DNA from 4 places in the Kitasatospora sp. NPDC002522 genome. Region 3 is predicted to be linked to each of the others. Evidence: riboswitches for the same ligand, from Rfam matches in the RefSeq annotation. Region 3 holds a riboswitch; each other region holds the start of a gene.

What was found. Region 3 has a riboswitch for cyclic di-AMP ahead of ACWD4U_RS22770 (transglycosylase family protein). Riboswitches for the same ligand answer to the same signal wherever they lie in the genome.
Region 1: another riboswitch for cyclic di-AMP. It lies ahead of ACWD4U_RS16605 (M23 family metallopeptidase); the one in region 3 lies ahead of ACWD4U_RS22770 (transglycosylase family protein).
Region 2: another riboswitch for cyclic di-AMP. It lies ahead of ACWD4U_RS15025 (glycoside hydrolase family 16 protein); the one in region 3 lies ahead of ACWD4U_RS22770 (transglycosylase family protein).
Region 4: another riboswitch for cyclic di-AMP. It lies ahead of ACWD4U_RS12970 (transglycosylase family protein); the one in region 3 lies ahead of ACWD4U_RS22770 (transglycosylase family protein).

What each region holds. Positions count from the first base shown of each region.
Region 1 covers NZ_JBSFXE010000017.1:18,789-22,943, reverse strand. The annotation lists gene ACWD4U_RS16625 (hypothetical protein) at 16-219, opposite strand; gene ACWD4U_RS16620 (TetR-like C-terminal domain-containing protein) at 250-816, opposite strand; gene ACWD4U_RS16615 (alpha/beta fold hydrolase) at 816-1,637, opposite strand; gene ACWD4U_RS16610 (YiaA/YiaB family inner membrane protein) at 1,781-2,071, opposite strand; cyclic di-AMP (ydaO/yuaA leader) riboswitch at 2,298-2,464, shown strand; gene ACWD4U_RS16605 (M23 family metallopeptidase) at 2,475-3,257, shown strand; gene ACWD4U_RS16600 (hypothetical protein) at 3,276-4,155, opposite strand, start outside.
Region 2 covers NZ_JBSFXE010000014.1:158,434-162,588, reverse strand. The annotation lists gene ACWD4U_RS15035 (carboxylate--amine ligase) at 1-874, shown strand, start outside; gene ACWD4U_RS15030 (FAD-dependent oxidoreductase) at 910-2,121, opposite strand; cyclic di-AMP (ydaO/yuaA leader) riboswitch at 2,315-2,490, shown strand; gene ACWD4U_RS15025 (glycoside hydrolase family 16 protein) at 2,494-3,621, shown strand; gene ACWD4U_RS15020 (GTP cyclohydrolase II) at 3,653-4,155, opposite strand, start outside.
Region 3 covers NZ_JBSFXE010000027.1:93,530-97,684, reverse strand. The annotation lists gene ACWD4U_RS22775 (hypothetical protein) at 1-1,032, opposite strand, end outside; cyclic di-AMP (ydaO/yuaA leader) riboswitch at 1,539-1,709, shown strand; gene ACWD4U_RS22770 (transglycosylase family protein) at 1,715-2,983, shown strand; gene ACWD4U_RS22765 (hypothetical protein) at 3,123-3,323, shown strand; gene ACWD4U_RS22760 (AMP-dependent synthetase/ligase) at 3,448-4,155, shown strand, end outside.
Region 4 covers NZ_JBSFXE010000012.1:80,722-84,876, reverse strand. The annotation lists gene ACWD4U_RS12985 (MazG family protein) at 1-182, shown strand, start outside; gene ACWD4U_RS12980 (SDR family NAD(P)-dependent oxidoreductase) at 200-628, opposite strand; gene ACWD4U_RS12975 (cytochrome P450 family protein) at 784-2,043, shown strand; cyclic di-AMP (ydaO/yuaA leader) riboswitch at 2,291-2,477, shown strand; gene ACWD4U_RS12970 (transglycosylase family protein) at 2,481-3,176, shown strand; gene eno (phosphopyruvate hydratase) at 3,387-4,155, shown strand, end outside.

The DNA.
Region 1 (4,155 bases), on a different contig from region 3:
TCGTCCCGGAGGTGCTCAGAGCGACGGCGCCTGCCCTGTCAGCCCCTGCGCCACCGACTCCGGGTAGTCCGGCGAGAGCGGCAGGTCGGGCGCCGTGACCGCGTCGGTCAGCGGACCGGTGCCGACCGGGTGCGGGGCGGCGTGCGCGCTGGGGGCGGCAAGGGAGGCGACCACGCCGACGGCCAGCGAGGCAAAGGCGAGCATGCTGCGCTTCTTCATACCGGGTAGAACGCGCGAGTCGCCGGGAGGTCACGACGGCCAGTGCGCCAGGCCCGCCACCAGCACCTCCGTCAGGCGCTCCAGCGTCACGTCCCGGCCCTCGGCGAGCTGGAACGCCCCCGCCGTGGCCAACGAGGCGTACCCGTGGGCGGTCGCCCGCAGCGTCCGGGCGGCGTGCACCGCCTCCGACCCCGCCAGCCCGTACCCGCGCAGCACCGCGAACAGCACCTCCACCAGCCGTCCGCCCGCCGCGCTCAACTCCGGGTCCGGGTCCGGCGCCTGGGGCAGCGCCGCGTACCGCCGCGGGAACTCGTCGGCGTACCCGGCGTACGCGGTGAGCAGCGCGGCCACCGCCGCCTCCCGGGAGCGGCCGAGCACGGCCGCCGCCAGCCGCTCGGTCAGGTCGTCGGTGGTCCGCACCGCGACCAGCCGGCGCAGTTCGGCGAGACCGCCCGAGACGTGCTTGTACAGCGAGGGGGTGGCCACCCCGGCCTTGGCGGCGACCGCGGCCAGGGTGAGCGCCTCGGCGCCCTGAGCATCGATCAGGTCGAGGGCGTGGTCCACCACGGCGGCGGTGGAGAGTCCGGCGCGGGGCATCAGGCGATCTTCCCGAGGAAGGCGAGCAGGGCGTCGGCGACGAGCTGCGGGTGCGAGGCCATCGGGTAGTGGCCGGCGTCCTCGATCATCACCTTGCGGCCCTTCAGCGCCGCGGCCTGCCGGTCGGCCAGCACCTCCGGCTTCGGGAAGTCGGGGTCCTTGGCGCCCATCAGCACCAGCCCGGGGGCGGTGACCTCCGCGCACCAGCCGATCGGCGCGGAGTTGCCGTGCAGGTACCCGGCCACCGCGGCCTTGCGGGCCGGCTCGCGCAGCATCGCGCCGAGCGAGGCCCGGTAGTCGTCGAAGTCCGCCGGGCGGGCGCCCTTCGGGTAGTAGAACTTCTGCATCGGGCTCCAGATGCCGGGGAAGGCGCCGATGACCGGCCCGGCGACCCCGAACAGAGCCTTCTGGAAGGCGTTCAGCGGCAGGTTCTCGACGAAGGCGTCGATCAGCACCACGCCGCCGGTGCGCTCCGGGGCGAGCGTGGCGGCGCGCACCACGGTGGCACCGGTGTACGAGCTGCCGACCAGCACGGCGCCGCGCAGGTCCAGGTGGGCGAGCAGGGCGACCAGGTCGTCGGCGATCGCGGCCGGGCTGTAGTCGGCGAAGCCGGTGGAGGTCTCGCCCATGCCGCGGAGGTCCATGGTGACCACCCGGTGGCCGGCCGCGCTCAGCAGCGGGGCGAGGAACCGGTAGACCCGGCGGGAGTCGAGCATGCCGGGGAGCAGGACCACCGGGACGCCGTCGCCCGGGGTGTCGTCGTAGGCGAGGGTGCCGCCGGTGACGTCGAGGTACTGGGTGGTGCCGAGGGTGCTGTTCATGGCGGGCCTCCTGGCTGGTCCGGGCTCTCCGGGGTTCGGCTGACTGCCGATAGCCATAAAGCTAAGGCTAATAGCCTTAGCCGTCAAGTCCTGGAGGTGGCGGAGGCCTGGAGGCCCGCCGGAACGGCGGTCGGCGGGTGCGGTCAGATGCCGTCCACCTTGAAGGGGTCGTGTTCGGCGATCAGCTTCTCCAGGCGGGCCTGGTCGACCCGGCTGGTGAGCGCCCCCTCGTCCTGGCGGTCGCGGATCACCTTGGCCAACGTGAACGCGGAGGTGATCTCGAAGAGCAGTCCGACGGCGAGGAACGCGCGCATCCAGGCGTTCACCGGCAGGTAGGCGATCCCGACGACGAGCGCGACGGTGGCGAGGACGAAGGAGGCGGCGGCCTGGAGGTAGAACGCCGCGGTGGTCCGGTGGGGCATCGGTGCGGTCATGGCACCAGGGTCGGGGCGCGGTCGGCCCGGGTCGTGAGCACGGATACTCAACTCCGCCGTCACGGTCCGTCATGCCGGCGGTGGGGGCTTCTGGTAAACCGTCACAAATCACCCATAGGTCGTCAGGAAAGTTTCACAGCCCCTCGGTAGGAGCTTGGAATCATGGGGTCCATAGGATTAACGTTTGATAACGCAGCGCGGTCGGCAACGCCGTAACCAAGCGGCACCGTGCGCCACGCCTAATCCAACCGGGCACGCCCTTCACCGGGCCGCCCAGGAGCCGGGGAACCACCTTCCACCGGGGTGAATCGGAACGGCCCTCGGGCCCGACCGTAGGAGACCTTCCACCTCCGAACCCGTCAGCTAACCCGGTCGGCGACAGGGAAGGAAGGAGCACGCCCCCGTGGCGTCGACCTACACCGAGAGCACCGGCACCCGGCTGCTCGACCACCCGGCCGAGCAGGACGCCGTCCGGCACCGCCTGCCCCGCCAGTCCCGCGCCGGAGCAGCCCCGCTGTTCGGCGCCGCCGCGATGACCGCCGCGCTCGGCGCCACCGGACTCGCCGCCGCCCCCGCGCAGGCCGCCGCCCCGGCACCCGCCGCACCCGCCGTGACCGCCGCTGACGAGGCGTCGGACGGCCTGCTGGCCGCCGACCCCGGGCTCGCCCTCGCCGCCCGCATCCAGCAGCAGGCCGACGGCCAGCGCACCGCGGCCGACGAGAGCGCCCGGGTCGCCGCCGCCCAGGAGGCCGAGGCCAAGCGGGCCGCCCAGCAGGCCGGGACGCACCGCGACGCCTACGCCCTCCCGCTCGCCGACTACCAGCTCACCGCACACTTCGCGCAGTCCGGCGACCACTGGGCGCTGCTGCACACCGGCCTCGACTTCACCGCCCGCACCGGCACCCCCGTCGCCGCCGTCGCCGCCGGCACCGTCACCTCGGCCGGCTGGTCCGGCGCCTACGGCTACCGCGTCATCCAGACCCTGCCCGACGGCACCGAGATCTGGTACTGCCACCTGTCGCAGATCGCCACCCCGTCCGGCCAGGTCACCGCCGGCACCGTCCTCGGCGCGGTCGGTGCCACCGGCAACGTCACCGGACCCCACCTCCACCTGGAGGTCCGCCCCGCCGCGGGCGCCCCGATCGACCCGCTCCCGTGGCTCACCGCCCACGGCCTCCAGCCGTAGGCACCGCCGCCTGACCGGCTATCCCTCCGGGTCCAGGCCCGGGAGCCCGTCCCGCTCGGCCTGGCCCGGGAGGTACTCCTCCGGCGCCAGGTCCGCGAACGCCTCCCGCTGGGCCGGACCCGGCACGTAGTCCTCCGGCGCCAGGTCCGGGTACTCCTCCAGCAGCAGGCGGGCCAGGCCCGGGACGGTCCACTCGCCGCACAGGTCGATCGCGGCCTCGGCCACCGCCGCCTCGAACCCCTCGAAGTCACCGGCGAGTTCGGCCGGCATCGGGAGCCCGCGGGCGGTCAGCTCGGCCAGGTTGCGGTACGAGCGGTGCATCAGGCCCTGCTCCAGCAGCCGCCGCGCCCCGTCGGTGGCCATCCCCACCACCCGGATCCGCTCCGGGCTCCACGCGTCGCCCGGCTCCAGGCCCGGCACCTGCTCGAACGCCGCCTGCCGCTCCTCCTGCGTGAACTCCCGGAAGCCGTCCAGCCACACCCGCACCGCGTCCAGGTCCCACTCCGGCACCCCGTCCGCCCGCAGCAGCAACGCGTACAGCCGCGGCCAGGTCACCAGGTCCGAGCGCCGCAGCAGCCCCGCCAGCAGCTCGCCCTGCCAGTCGGCCTCCTCGTGCAGCCGCTCCCACCGCTTGGCGTTCAGCCGCCGCGCCGTACGCTGACGGTCGATCAGCAGCCGCACCGCCGCGCCGTACGCCAACGGGTCGCCGTCCGGCTGGACGTACAGGTGCAGGCGCTCGTACAGCAGCTGCTCCACCATCGGTGAGGACAGCTCCGGGAACCCGTCGTGCAGCCGGGCCCCACCGAGCTCCAACAGCGTCAGGACGGCCCGCACCGCCCCCTCGTCCACCGGCGGCAGGCCCTCGCCCGCCGCCCAGTCGAGCAGGTCGGCGGTCCGG
Region 2 (4,155 bases), on a different contig from region 3:
CACGCTGCCACGCCAACTCGCCGACAAGGGCGGCCTGTACCGGATCTGCCAGGCCCACGACGTCCCCGCGCCGCGCACCGCGACACCCGGAACCGGCGCGGAACTCCTCGACGCGGCAAGGCAGGTGGGCTATCCGCTGGTGCTGAAGAACCTCGCCCCGTTCAGCCGGCTCGCCCACCCCGTGGTCACGCACACCACCCTGGTCCGCGACGAGGCCGAACTGCGCGCCCTGGCCCGCGCCGACGGGCAACTCTCCGTCCTCGCCCAGGAGTACGTGCCGCGCGAGCACTCCGAGGACTGGTTCACCCACCTGACCTGCGGGCGCGACGGCGAACCGCTGGCGGTCTTCACCGGCCTCAAGCAGCGCGACTGGCCTCCCGGCGGCGGCTTCACCACCCTGGCCCGCTCGCTGCCCAACCCCGAACTCGCCGAACTCGCCGCCCGGTTGTGCCGCTCCATCGGCTACAGCGGGATCGCCGACCTGGACTGGCGCTACGACCGCCGCGACGGCCGCTACAAGCTGGTCGACTTCAACCCCCGCCAGGGCGCCCAGTTCCGGCTGTTCGAGACCACCGGCGGCGTCGACGTGGTCCGCGCCCTGCACCTGTGGCTCACCGGACGCGACGTCCCGCCCGGCGCGCAACTGGTGCGCAGCTTCAAGGTCGGCCGCCTCGACCTGCTCTCCGCCGCCGCCAACGCCTGGCAGGACCGCCGCCCGCCGCGCGACGTCCTCCCGCGCCGCGGCACCGTCCGCGCCTGGGCCTGCCGCGACGACCCCGTCCCGGTCGCCGTGGAGATCACCCGCAGCGCCGCCTCCTTGATCCACGGCGTGGCCCACCGGGTCCGGGCCGTCGCCGGCAGGTCGCACGGCTGAGCCGACGGAGCGAGCGCGTAGCCGGGGCGAGCGCGTCAGGCGGCGGGTCGGGACCGCCGTGCGGCAAGCGCGCGGGACAGGCGGCCGGCCGCGAAGCCGGTGCCGCAGACGAAGCGCATCACCGGGCCGAAGGCGTCCGCGGCGGCCAGGCCCGTGAAGTACAGCCCCGGCACCGAGGATTCGAAGCCGGCCGAGAGCCGCGGCGCGCCCGCGTGGGTGCGCACCGCCGCGCGCAGGGACGGGTCCAGGATCGCCAGCCGCGAGACGTCCACCCGGAAACCGGTCGCCACCAGGACGTGGTCGGCCTCGACCGGCCCGCCCGGCCCGGTCAGCGACAGCCGCACCGCGCCGTTCAGGTCGGCGCCCGCCAGTTCGCGGCCGGTCACCACCGGCAGCACCCCGTCGACCCGCTCGCGCAGCCACCAGGCGCCCGCCGGGCCGAGGACCGTCCGGACGTAGTGCTCCCGGGTCCCGTCGGGCAGGTGGCGGAAGGCGGCCGGTGCCCGGCTGAACGCCATCAGCGGCCAGCCAGGGCCCAGTGGCGAGACCGGGCTGCGCAGCCGCGTCGCCAGCGGACGGTCCGCGCCGCCGTCGACCGGCGGCGGCGCGCCGAACAGCAGCCGCTCCCGGCGCGCCACCACCACCGGGCTGGCCCCCGCCTCGCTCAGCAGCGCCGCCCCCTCCAGCGCGGACTGCCCCGCCCCCACCACCGCGACCCGCCGCCCGGCGAACGCCGCCGGGTCGGTCAGCGCGCTGGAGTGCGAGGCTGCGCCCGCCTCCAGCAGCGGGCGCAGCACCGGCGGGATCCAGGCGTACGGCGGGAACCCGGTGGCCAGCACCACCGCGCGGGACTCGAAGGACTCACCGTCCGCCAGCCGCACCAGGAACCGGCCGGCCTCCGGGGTGACCGAGACCACCTCGCTGTTCTGGGCGTCCGGCACGCACTGGCGCTGGAACCACTCGCCGTAGCGGATGAACTCCGCCACCGGAATGGGGTACCGGGCGCCGACCGGCCGCTCGCCGTGCGCCCGCCGGAAGTCGTTGAAGCCGAACCCGGGGCGCGGCGACGAGATGCTCGACGCCGCCGGGGTCGACTTCAGGAACATCCCGATCGGCATCCGCGCCCGCCAGCTGCCCATCGGCTCGCCGAACACCCGCGTCGGCACTCCCCGCCCCCGCAGATGCGCCGCCACCGCAAGCCCGTACGGTCCGGCGCCGACCACCGTCACCGCCACCGCGGCACTCACGGCCGCCGCCCTCTCCGCTGCCGCGCCGTCATCGGGCACCTCCTCCGTCGGGGTGCATCCAGGATGCGGTCCGGCCCCGCGTCGGGCACGTCGACCGGACCGGCAATTGTCTTGTACGCGTCCTGCGGCTAGCCTGCACGGGCGCCCGCCACCGAGCGGGCACCGCGGCCGGGACGCCGAATCCCGTCCACCCGGCTGCGGCACACCGAGCTACGGAACGGACGGGAGCGGGGGAACCAGGTCAGTACGCCCGGCCCCCGCATTCCCGCGGACGGTCGCGGCTCGGGGTGAAGCCGTTCCACAGACGGCCGGGCCACTCGTGCGGCCCGAACCCGACAGCTCACCTCGTAGGCGTCGCCGAGGATGACAACCATGCGCCTCTCCGCCACACCTGCCAGGGTCGCCGCCGCGACCGGCCTGGCCGTCGCCGCGCTCGCGCTGGCCAGCCCGGGCACGGCAGACGCCGCCGGCCACTACCGCGCCGGCAAGTACCGCACCTGGGCCCCCACCGCGGCGCCCACGACCACCCCGACCGCGACCACCCCGGCCGCCACGGCGTCCGCCACGACATCGGCTCCGGCTCAGACACCGACCCCGGCTCAGACACCGACGCCGACCCCGACGGCGGCCGCGACCAGTCCGCTGCCGGCCCAGTCGCCGTTCGCCAGCCCGACCGCCAGCGCCTCGGCGCCGGCGCCCGCGGCCACCACCCCGGCCGCGACCGCGACGCCGAGCCCGACCGCGACGACGCCTCCCGCGCCGACCGGCGGCGCCGGCGCGGGCACGCCGACCTGGGAGGACGACTTCAGCTCCGCATCGGTGCCGCTGGGCAGCTGGACCGGCTGCAGCGCCAACGGGCCGCTGCAGACCAGCCACTGCACCGGGCTGCCGTCCGCGGTGGACGCCAAGTGGTGGGCCTACCCGTCCGGCTGGCAGGACACCTCGAAGAACGGCACCTACAACCCGGCCAAGACGCTGTCCATCGCGAACGGGCAGATGAACATCCACCTGAACCGGGACAGCGGCGGCACCTGGGTCGCCGCGCCCACGCCGAAGCTGCCGCAGAACACCACCTACGGCACCTACGAGGTCACCTGGAAGGCCACCTGCGCGACCGGCTACAAGGTGGCGTGGCTGCTCTGGCCGGACTCCTACACCTGGCCGCGTGACGGGGAGGTCGACTTCCCCGAGGGCGACCTGTGCGGCAACGTCGGCGCGTTCATGCACCGCCAGGGCGCGACGGCCGGCAGCGACCAGGACGCCTTCAACGCCAACGTCCCGGTGGCGGGCGCCTGGCACACCAGCCGGATCGAGTGGCAGGCGAACGACCTGAAGTTCTACCTGGACGGCAAGCTGATCGGCCACTCCACCTCGCGGGTGCCGAACACCCCGATGCACTGGGTGCTGCAGTCCGAGACCTCGCTCGGCGGCACCACCGCGGCGGTCGGCTCCTCGGCCGACATCGCCATCGACTCGGTGCGCTTCTGGAAGGCGGGCTAGTCCCCGCGCCCCGTCTGGTCGGCGGCCTGTGTCAGCCGACCAGACGGGCGAGCGGGATCGAGTGGCCGGTGTGCTCGACCTTGGCGCGCAGGTAGCGCAGGTTGCTGGGGGAGGCGTGGACGCCGGTGGGGACGCGGTCGGCGACGGTGATGCCGAGGGCGGTGAGCTGGGCGGCCTTGTCGGGGTTGTTGCTGAGCAGGCGGACGGCGGGGACGCCGAGGGTGGTCAGCATCTGGGCGGCGGCGGTGTAGTCGCGGCCGTCCTCGGGCAGGCCGAGCGCGGCGTTGGCCTGGTAGGTGTCGAGACCGGTGTCCTGCAGGGCGTAGGCGTCGAGCTTGTTGTAGAGGCCGATGCCGCGGCCCTCCTGGCGCAGGTAGAGCAGGTACCCGCCGGCCTCGGCGATCTTCTCGACGGACTCGCGCAGCTGCGGGCCGCAGTCGCAGCGGGCCGAGCCGAAGACGTCGCCGGTGAGGCACTCGGAGTGCAGGCGCACCAGCGGGGCGGGGGCGCCGGGCTCGGTGGACGGCTCGCCCA
Region 3 (4,155 bases):
TCCGTTCCAACTGTCCTTGCCGGCCGAGCGCGGGCCCATCCAGCGGATCGCCGCGTGCCGGACGTCCGCCGGGCGGCTCGACGTGACGTGGACGTGCGCCCGGCCCTGCTCGGTGCCCTCGATCCGGACGTTGCGGGTCAGGTTGAGCACCTCCGCGCCGAGCGTGAGCCCGCCACCGAGCGCGACCCGCGGGTGGGCGTGCTGCAGCGGCGCGTCCAGGGTGACGGCGGCGCCGTCGATCGCCTTGACGGTGCACAGGTCGTAGGCGGTGGAGAAGTCGGCGGTGTCGGGCGGGGCGGTCGGGGTGACGGCGAGTTCGTCGCCGACCTGCCAGCCCTCCGGCGCGGCGGCCAGCCGGAGGGTGGCGTCGCCCGGCTTGAGGTCGGCGGCGGCCCGGACCCAGGCGGTGCGCGGCGCACCGTCCAGCCGCAGGTACCCCTGCCCGGTGACCCACAGGCCGGTGTCGGTGTCGACCACGGTCATCCCGCCGCCCTGGAAGCGGTGTTCGTCCACGGACGGGAAGCGCAGGGTGTGCACGGCCGCGCCGCTCGGGGCGAGCGCGAGCGAGCCGCGGACCTCCACGTTGCCGGCGCTGGCCAGGGTCACCGAGCGGTCCTTGGCGAAGACCAGCGAACCGCCGGTGTCCACCAGCAGCGAGCCGACCTGCACGTCGGTGTCGAGCAGCACCCGGTCGGTGATCCGCACCGCGCTCTTCGGGCCCGGCAGCTGCCCGCCCCAGCCCTTGGCGTCCGACCACTTGCGGCCGCCCTCGTCCACCGGCGGCGCCGGCGGCAGCGGCGCCGGGCTGGACGGCGGCGGCGCGGCCGGGCTGCTGTTGCTCATGGCACCGTGCTGATGGTCGCTCATGCTCGGCAGCGCGACGGGCGTCTGGACCACACCTCCGGCCAGCGACCCGCGCAGCGCCACTCCCCCGCCGACCGCGGCCACCGTCCCCGCCGCCAGCCACCCCAGTAACCGCCGCCGCCCCACCACCGGCCGCCGATGCCGCCCGCCGTCCTGCTGCCGCTCCACCGCCGCCGCCCTTCCGGGGCCCGCTACCCCGACTCAACTCGAGGGCAGCATAGGCAGAGGAGGTGTCGAAGCCACGCATCTCGGCATCCGAGTAAGCATCCTGACGTAGCGTCAGGCACGTGCGTTCGAGAACGCATCGGGAGCGAGCCGGAATTCCGGAAAGGCCTTGCGATCAGAGGGAGATTATCCACCAAACATCGGCAAAACCATCCAAAACGTCCGCCGATCCACTCGCACCGAACACTCACCAAAGCCACCATAAGGCATGGATCAGAACGTAAGGTGACAAACGGGACACAAGATCGGCCGACCCCTGACGCGAAAACAGATTCCGGACCACCCATCGGAGTTCGCCGGAAATTCCTTGATCGCCATTCCGAAAGAAAGTGACCCCCCTCACAGCCATTTGCGAATTGCTCTTGACTCCGCTTAATCTCCTGCCCACGTTCGTGGTCACACGGACCCAGTTCGCCCGGAACGCCGAGTCCTGCCGCCGGGTGCGCTGGCATTGCGATACGCACCACGGCAGGGGCGGGGGAACCAGGTAAGTCGCCCGGGAGTGGTCGAAGGCCGCTCCGGGGCTTGGGGTGAAGCCGTGCACGCCGTCAGGTGTGCGCGGCCGGGCAACTCCAGCCCGAATCCGACAGCTCACCTCGCAGGCGTGGGAGAGGAACGCTTCTTCATGCTGCCCATCAGCGCCAAGCGCGCCCGCCGCCTGATCGCGACCACCGGCGTCGTCGGCATCGGCCTCACCGTTCCCTGCCTGGCCTCCGGCTCCGCCTCGGCCGCCTCGGTGTCGACCTGGGACAAGGTCGCGCAGTGCGAGTCCAGCGGCGACTGGTCGATCAACACCGGTAACGGCTTCTACGGCGGCCTCCAGTTCACCAACAGCACCTGGGCCGCCTTCGGCGGCACGGCGTACGCCTCGCGCGCCGACCTGGCCACCAAGGACCAGCAGATCGCCACCGCCGAGAAGGTGCTGGCCGTGCAGGGCCCCGGCGCCTGGCCGGTCTGCTCGATCCAGGCGGGTCTGACCAAGGGCGGCTCCGCCCCGCAGGTCGACACCTCGGCCGGCCAGAGCGCGGCCAAGACCCAGCAGCCCAAGGCCCAGCAGCAGGCCCCGGCCGCCGCCCCGCAGGCGAAGGCCGAGACCAAGCCGGCCCAGCAGCCGCAGCAGCCGGCCGCCCAGCCGCAGCAGAGCACCCAGGCCGCCGAGACCTACACCGTGGTCGCGGGCGACTGGCTGTCCACCATCGCGCAGAGCCACCACGTGGACGGCGGCTGGCAGAAGCTGTACGACCTGAACCGCTCCCTCCTGACCGAGGGTCCGGACATGATCTACCCGGGTCAGCAGCTCTCGCTGGGCAACGTCGCGACCGCCTCCGCCCCGGCCGAGCAGTCCACCAAGTCGTCGTGGAACGGCTCGCACGACTCCTGGAACAACGGCTCCTCGCACCAGGGCACCGGCAAGAACACCACCCAGAGCACCGGCTCCACCGCCGCCGCCAAGAGCAGCACCGCCAAGGCGAGCACCTCGACCATCGCGGCGAGCACCACCAAGTCCGCCACCACCACCGCCTCCGCGGTGACCGGTTCCAAGGCCGCCGCGGTGAACTTCGCGCTGTCCAAGGTCGGCCAGGCGTACGTCTACGGCGGTACCGGCAACGGCGGTTGGGACTGCTCGGGCCTGACCCAGGCGGCCTTCCGCCAGGCCGGCATCAGCCTGCCGCGGGTGGCCGCCGACCAGGCGGACTACTCGACCCGGGTGTCGCTGGACAACCTGCAGCCGGGCGACCTGCTGTTCTGGTCCAGCAACGGCGCCAACTCGGGCGTGTACCACGTGGCGATGTACGTCGGCGGCGGCAAGTACGTCGAGGCGGCCAACCCGAGCGCCGGTGTGCGCACGGAGACCATCGCCAACTGGGCGCCGGACTTCGCCGGCCGGGTCTGACCCGTCCGCCCACCCAGTGCCTGACGCGGGCCCGGCCCGCGCCTGATGCACCGCTGCCCTCGGGGACCCTGGTCGGCTCCGGGGGCAGCGGCCTATGCTCGGCCGGACGGACCTGTCCCGAGCGTTCAGGAGCGACCCGATGGCCAAGGTGACGATCTCGCTCGACGCGGACCTCGCGCTCGAGGTGATGATGCGGGTCGGCACGACCAGTCCGCAGGACGCGGTGGAGCTGGTGGTGCGCGACTACCTCTCGACCGGCAGGCGCACCGAGGCGATCACCGGCAACGACCGGGAGAACGAGCGGTTCACCGGTCCCGCGCCGCAGGCCGACCAGGGCTGACGCTCCGTCAGGGAACACGCACCTTTTACACAATCTCCGGCACCGTCAAGGAACTTACCGTCTAGTAAGTTTACTGCCGAGTACCTACCCTTGGCGGACCCCCACCACCCAAGGGAGTCCGCTCATGGCACATCCCCTCGCCCGTGCCGGGCGCACTGAACACCTGATCGACCGCGTGCCGGTCCGGACCGTCCGCTCCGGCGGGCGGGTGGTCGAGGCGCACAGCCCCCACCTGGTCGCGCCGCCGGAGACCGGCAGCCTCGCCGACCTGCCCTTCCGCAACGCGCAGGAGGACCCGGCGGCCCGGGTCGCCAGCAGGCGCCGGGCCGACGGCGGTTGGGAGCACCTGACGGCCCGTCAGTTCGCCGACCAGGTGGCGACCACCGCGCGCGGACTGGTCGCGGCCGGGGTGCGGCCCGGCGACCGGGTCGCACTGATGTCGCGCACCCGGTACGAGTGGATGCTGCTGGACTTCGCGGCCTGGTCGGCCGGCGCCTCGGTGGTGCCGGTGTACCCGACCTCCTCGGTCGAGCAGGCGGAGTGGATCGTCCGGGACTCCGGCGCGGTGCTGGCGGTCGCGGAGGACGCCGAGACCGCGGAGGTGCTGACCGTCGCGATCGCCCGCACCGGCGGGACGGTCCCGCTGTGGCGGCTCGACGAGGACGCCGTCGGCGCCCTCGCCGAGCTCGGACAGGCGGTGCCGAACGCCGAGTTGGAGCGGCGGCGGGCGGCGCTCGGCCCGCGCAGCGAGGCCACCCTGATCTACACCTCGGGGACCACTGGGCGACCCAAGGGCTGCCTGCTCACGCACGGCAACTTCCTGACCGGGGCG
Region 4 (4,155 bases), on a different contig from region 3:
CCGCGGTGCCCGACCGGCCGTACCGGCTGCCCGCCGAGCTCACCGAGGAGTCGGCGGGGGAGCTGCTGCTGGCGGTGGCCCAGCAGGCCTACGACCGCGGCGTGGACGTGGACGCGGCACTGCGCGCGGCGGCCCGCGGCTACCGCCGGGAGGTGCGCGCCGCGGAGGGGCTGGAGGGCTGAGCCGGGCTGACGGCGGGTCAGCTCGCCAGGCGGGCCGGGTGGTCGGCGTCGGCGGGCTGCCGCTGCGCGGGGACGACCTCGCCGATCGCCTCGCCGACCAGGGCCAGCACCTCGGCCAGCAGGTCGAGGTGGCCGGGCAGTTCGGCGAGCTGGACGATCCGCTCGCCGTCCGGGCCGGCCACCGCGAACAGGTCGATCGGGCCGAGGTGCTTGGCGGCGGTGTCGACCAGGGCGGCGATGTCGCTGGGGCGGTGGACGTCGCCGGACACGCCGACCACGGGGCAGCCGGGGCGGTCGAGTTCGGCGGCGAGGTCCTCGGCGACCCCGGGGTGCAGGTCGGCGATGAGCAGACCGGCGGCCCCGGCGGCGGCGAACCGGCGGGCCAGGTCGGCCCCCGAGCCTCCGTCGAGCACCGCGATGACCACCACTGCCCCGGCTACCCGCATCGTCTGCTCCCCCTTCAGGGCGGACTCGGGCGGCCCGCACGACCGCCCGCGCTATGACTGTCGGAGGATGGTAGGCACGCCCATCCCCTCTGCAACAGGGATTACCCGCCAGGTGACCAGACTCACGCGGCGGAGCCTTTGGATACGGTCAAGACATGTCCCACACGCCCCACCCCACGCAGCCGGAACTCTTCACCTGGGAGTTCGCGGCCGACCCGTACCCGGCGTACGCCTGGCTGCGCCAGCACGCGCCGGTGCACCGCACCACGCTGCCGAGCGGGGTGGAGGCGTGGCTGGTCACCCGGTACGCGGACGCCCGGCAGGCGCTGGCGGACGCCCGGCTGTCGAAGAACCCGGCGCACCACAGCGGGCAGGCGCACCGCACCGGCCGGGTGGGCATCCCGGGCGAGCGGCAGGCCGACCTGATGACCCATCTGCTGAACATCGACCCGCCGGACCACACCCGGCTGCGCCGGCTGGTGTCCAAGGCGTTCACCCCGCGCCGGGTGGCCGAGTTCGAACCGCGCGTGCAGCAGCTCACCGACCGGCTGATCGACTCCTTCGCCGCCCGCGGCGAGGCCGACCTGATCCACGAACTCGCCTTCCCGCTGCCGATCTACGCGATCTGCGAGCTCCTCGGCGTGCCCGAGGAGGACCAGGACGACCTGTGCGACTGGGCCGGCATGATGCTGCGACACACGAAGCCGGGCCAGACCGGCGCCCGGCGCGGGGGAGTGGGCCGCGCGGTGAAGCGGATCCAGAGCTACCTGGCCGAGTTGATCCACCGCAAGCGGGCCGACCTCGGCGACGACCTGATCTCCGGTCTGATCCGGGCCAGTGACCACGGTGAGCACCTCACCGAGAACGAGGCCGCGGCGATGGCCTTCATCTTGCTTTTTGCGGGATTCGAGACCACCATCAATCTAGTCGGCAACGGCGTGTACGCACTGCTCCGCAATCCCGACCAACTCCAGCGCCTGCAAGCTTCGTTGGACCGCGGAGAGACCGGCCTGCTGGAGACCGGGATCGAGGAGCTGCTGCGATACGACGGCCCGGTCGAGCTGGCCACCTGGCGGTTCGCCACCGCTCCGCTGCGGATCGGCGGGGTGGAGATCCCGGTCGGCGACCCGGTGTTGGTGGTGCTGGCCGCGGCCGACCGCGACCCGGCCCGGTTCTCGGACGAGAACACCCTCGACTTGGCCCGGGCGGACAATCCGCACCTCGGTTTCGGACACGGTATCCACTACTGCATCGGCGCCCCGCTGGCCCGACTTGAGGGCCAGCGCGCGATCGGCAGCCTACTGACCAGGCTGCCGGACCTGCGGCTGGCCGCGGACCCGTCCGAACTGCGTTGGCGCGGCGGCCTGATCATGCGCGGTCTGCGCGACCTCCCGGTCTCCTTCACACCCCGCTGACGCCGTTTCGAACCGTCCGAACCCCCGTTCGCAGTGGCTGACGGCGCGTCGGACGGGGGCGCGCGCCGCACTCCCCACACGGACGAAACCGGACATATATGGATGCTCTGTGTACGAGCCGTAGAGGTTCGTGATTTCGGCGTGATGCCGGTGATATGAGCTTGTGATTGCCCGTCAGCTCTGCCTACTCTCCGATCTGCTCGCAGCAGCGGGCCCCGAACGCGGTACGCCGAGTCCTGTCCGCCGCGTCCTCGGGCCACCGAGTCATCGACCCGGACAGGAGCGGGGGAACCACGTATGACCGCCGCCGTCCCAGCGGCTAGGGGTGAAGCCGCCCGGAGGTGGACGCACACGCGTCCGTGACCACCGGGTGGCCGGGCCAGCCTCCCGGTCCGAACCCGACAGCTCACCTCGCAGGCGTGCGGAGAGGACATCCCATGGCAGTTACCGGTACCGGCCGTCACCGACGCAGTACCAAGGCCGAGAAGGTCATCGCCGCCGCCGGCGTGGTCTCGGTCGGCCTGGCCCTGCCCCTGCTCGCCGCCGCCGGAGCGGCAGCCGCCCCGAGCTCCGTCTGGGACCGCGTGGCCCAGTGCGAGAGCGGCGGCAACTGGAGCATCAACACCGGAAACGGTTACTACGGCGGCCTGCAGTTCAGCTCCTCCACCTGGCGCGCCTACGGCGGCGGCCAGTACGCGGGCCGCGCCGACCAGGCCAGCCGCGCCCAGCAGATCGCGGTCGCCGAGCGGGTCCTGGCCTCCCAGGGCCCCGGCGCCTGGCCGGTCTGCTCGGTGCGGGCCGGCCTCAGCCGCGGCGGCGAGGTGGCCGACACCTCGGACGACACCGTCTCCCGCTCGCAGGAGCGCCCGGCCGCGCCGGCCGTCAAGCCGTCCCCCAAGCCCTCGAAGCCCGCCGCCAAGCCGGCCCAGTCCGAGCCCGCCGCCCAGCCGCCGGCCGCGGAGACCCCCGCGCCCGCCGCCGGCGGCTACACCGTGATCGAGGGCGACACCCTCTCCGGCATCGCCGCGGCCCGCAGCCTCCCCGGCGGCTGGGAGCAGCTCTACCAGGCCAACCGCCGGGTGATCGGCGACAACCCGGACCTCATCCTCCCCGGCCAGGTGCTCGCGCTGTGACGCGCGGCGCCTGACGGTCCGTCCGCCCCGGGCGTGCGCAGGGCAGTTCGCGCCGTCCGGGGCCCCGGGCCTGCGGGCAATCAGGTGAACTACCAGTGAGTAGCGGTGCCACACCGTGAGACGAGGCCCGGCCGGACGTGGCCGCGGGGCGGTGTAGGGCTAGGCTCAGGTCGTAACGACCACACATCCGCTTCCGCTAGGAGATGCCTCGTGCCGTCCATTGATGTCGTCGTAGCCCGTGAGATCCTCGACTCCCGCGGCAACCCCACGGTCGAGGTCGAGGTCGGTCTCGACGACGGCAGCACCGGTCGTGCCGCTGTCCCGTCGGGCGCCTCCACCGGCGCGTTCGAGGCGCTGGAGCTCCGCGACGGCGACAAGAACCGCTACTTCGGCAAGGGCGTCGAGAAGGCCGTCCTCGCCGTGATCGAGCAGATCGGCCCCGAGCTGGTCGGCTACGACGCCACCGAGCAGCGGCTGATCGACCAGGCGATGCTCGACCTGGACGCCACCCCGGACAAGTCCTCGCTCGGCGCCAACGCGATCCTCGGCGTCTCCCTCGCCGTCGCGCACGCCGCCTCCGAGGCCAGCGACCTGCCGCTGTTCCGCTACCTGGGCGGCCCGAACGCCCACGTGCTGCCGGTCCCGATGATGAACATCCTCAACGGCGGCTCGCACGCGGACTCCAACGTCGACATCCAGGAGTTCATGATCGCCCCGATCGGCGCGGAGACCTTCTCCGAGGCCGTCCGCTGGGGCGTCGAGGTCTACCACACCCTCAAGGGCGTGCTGAAGGAGCGCGGGCTCTCCACCGGCCTGGGCGACGAGGGCGGCTTCGCCCCGAACCTGGACTCCAACCGCGAGGCCCTCGACCTCATCACCGAGGCCATCAAGAAGGCCGGCTACACCCCGGGCAAGGACGTCGCGCTCGCCCTGGACGTCGCCGCCTCCGAGTTCTTCAAGGACGGCGCCTACCAGTTCG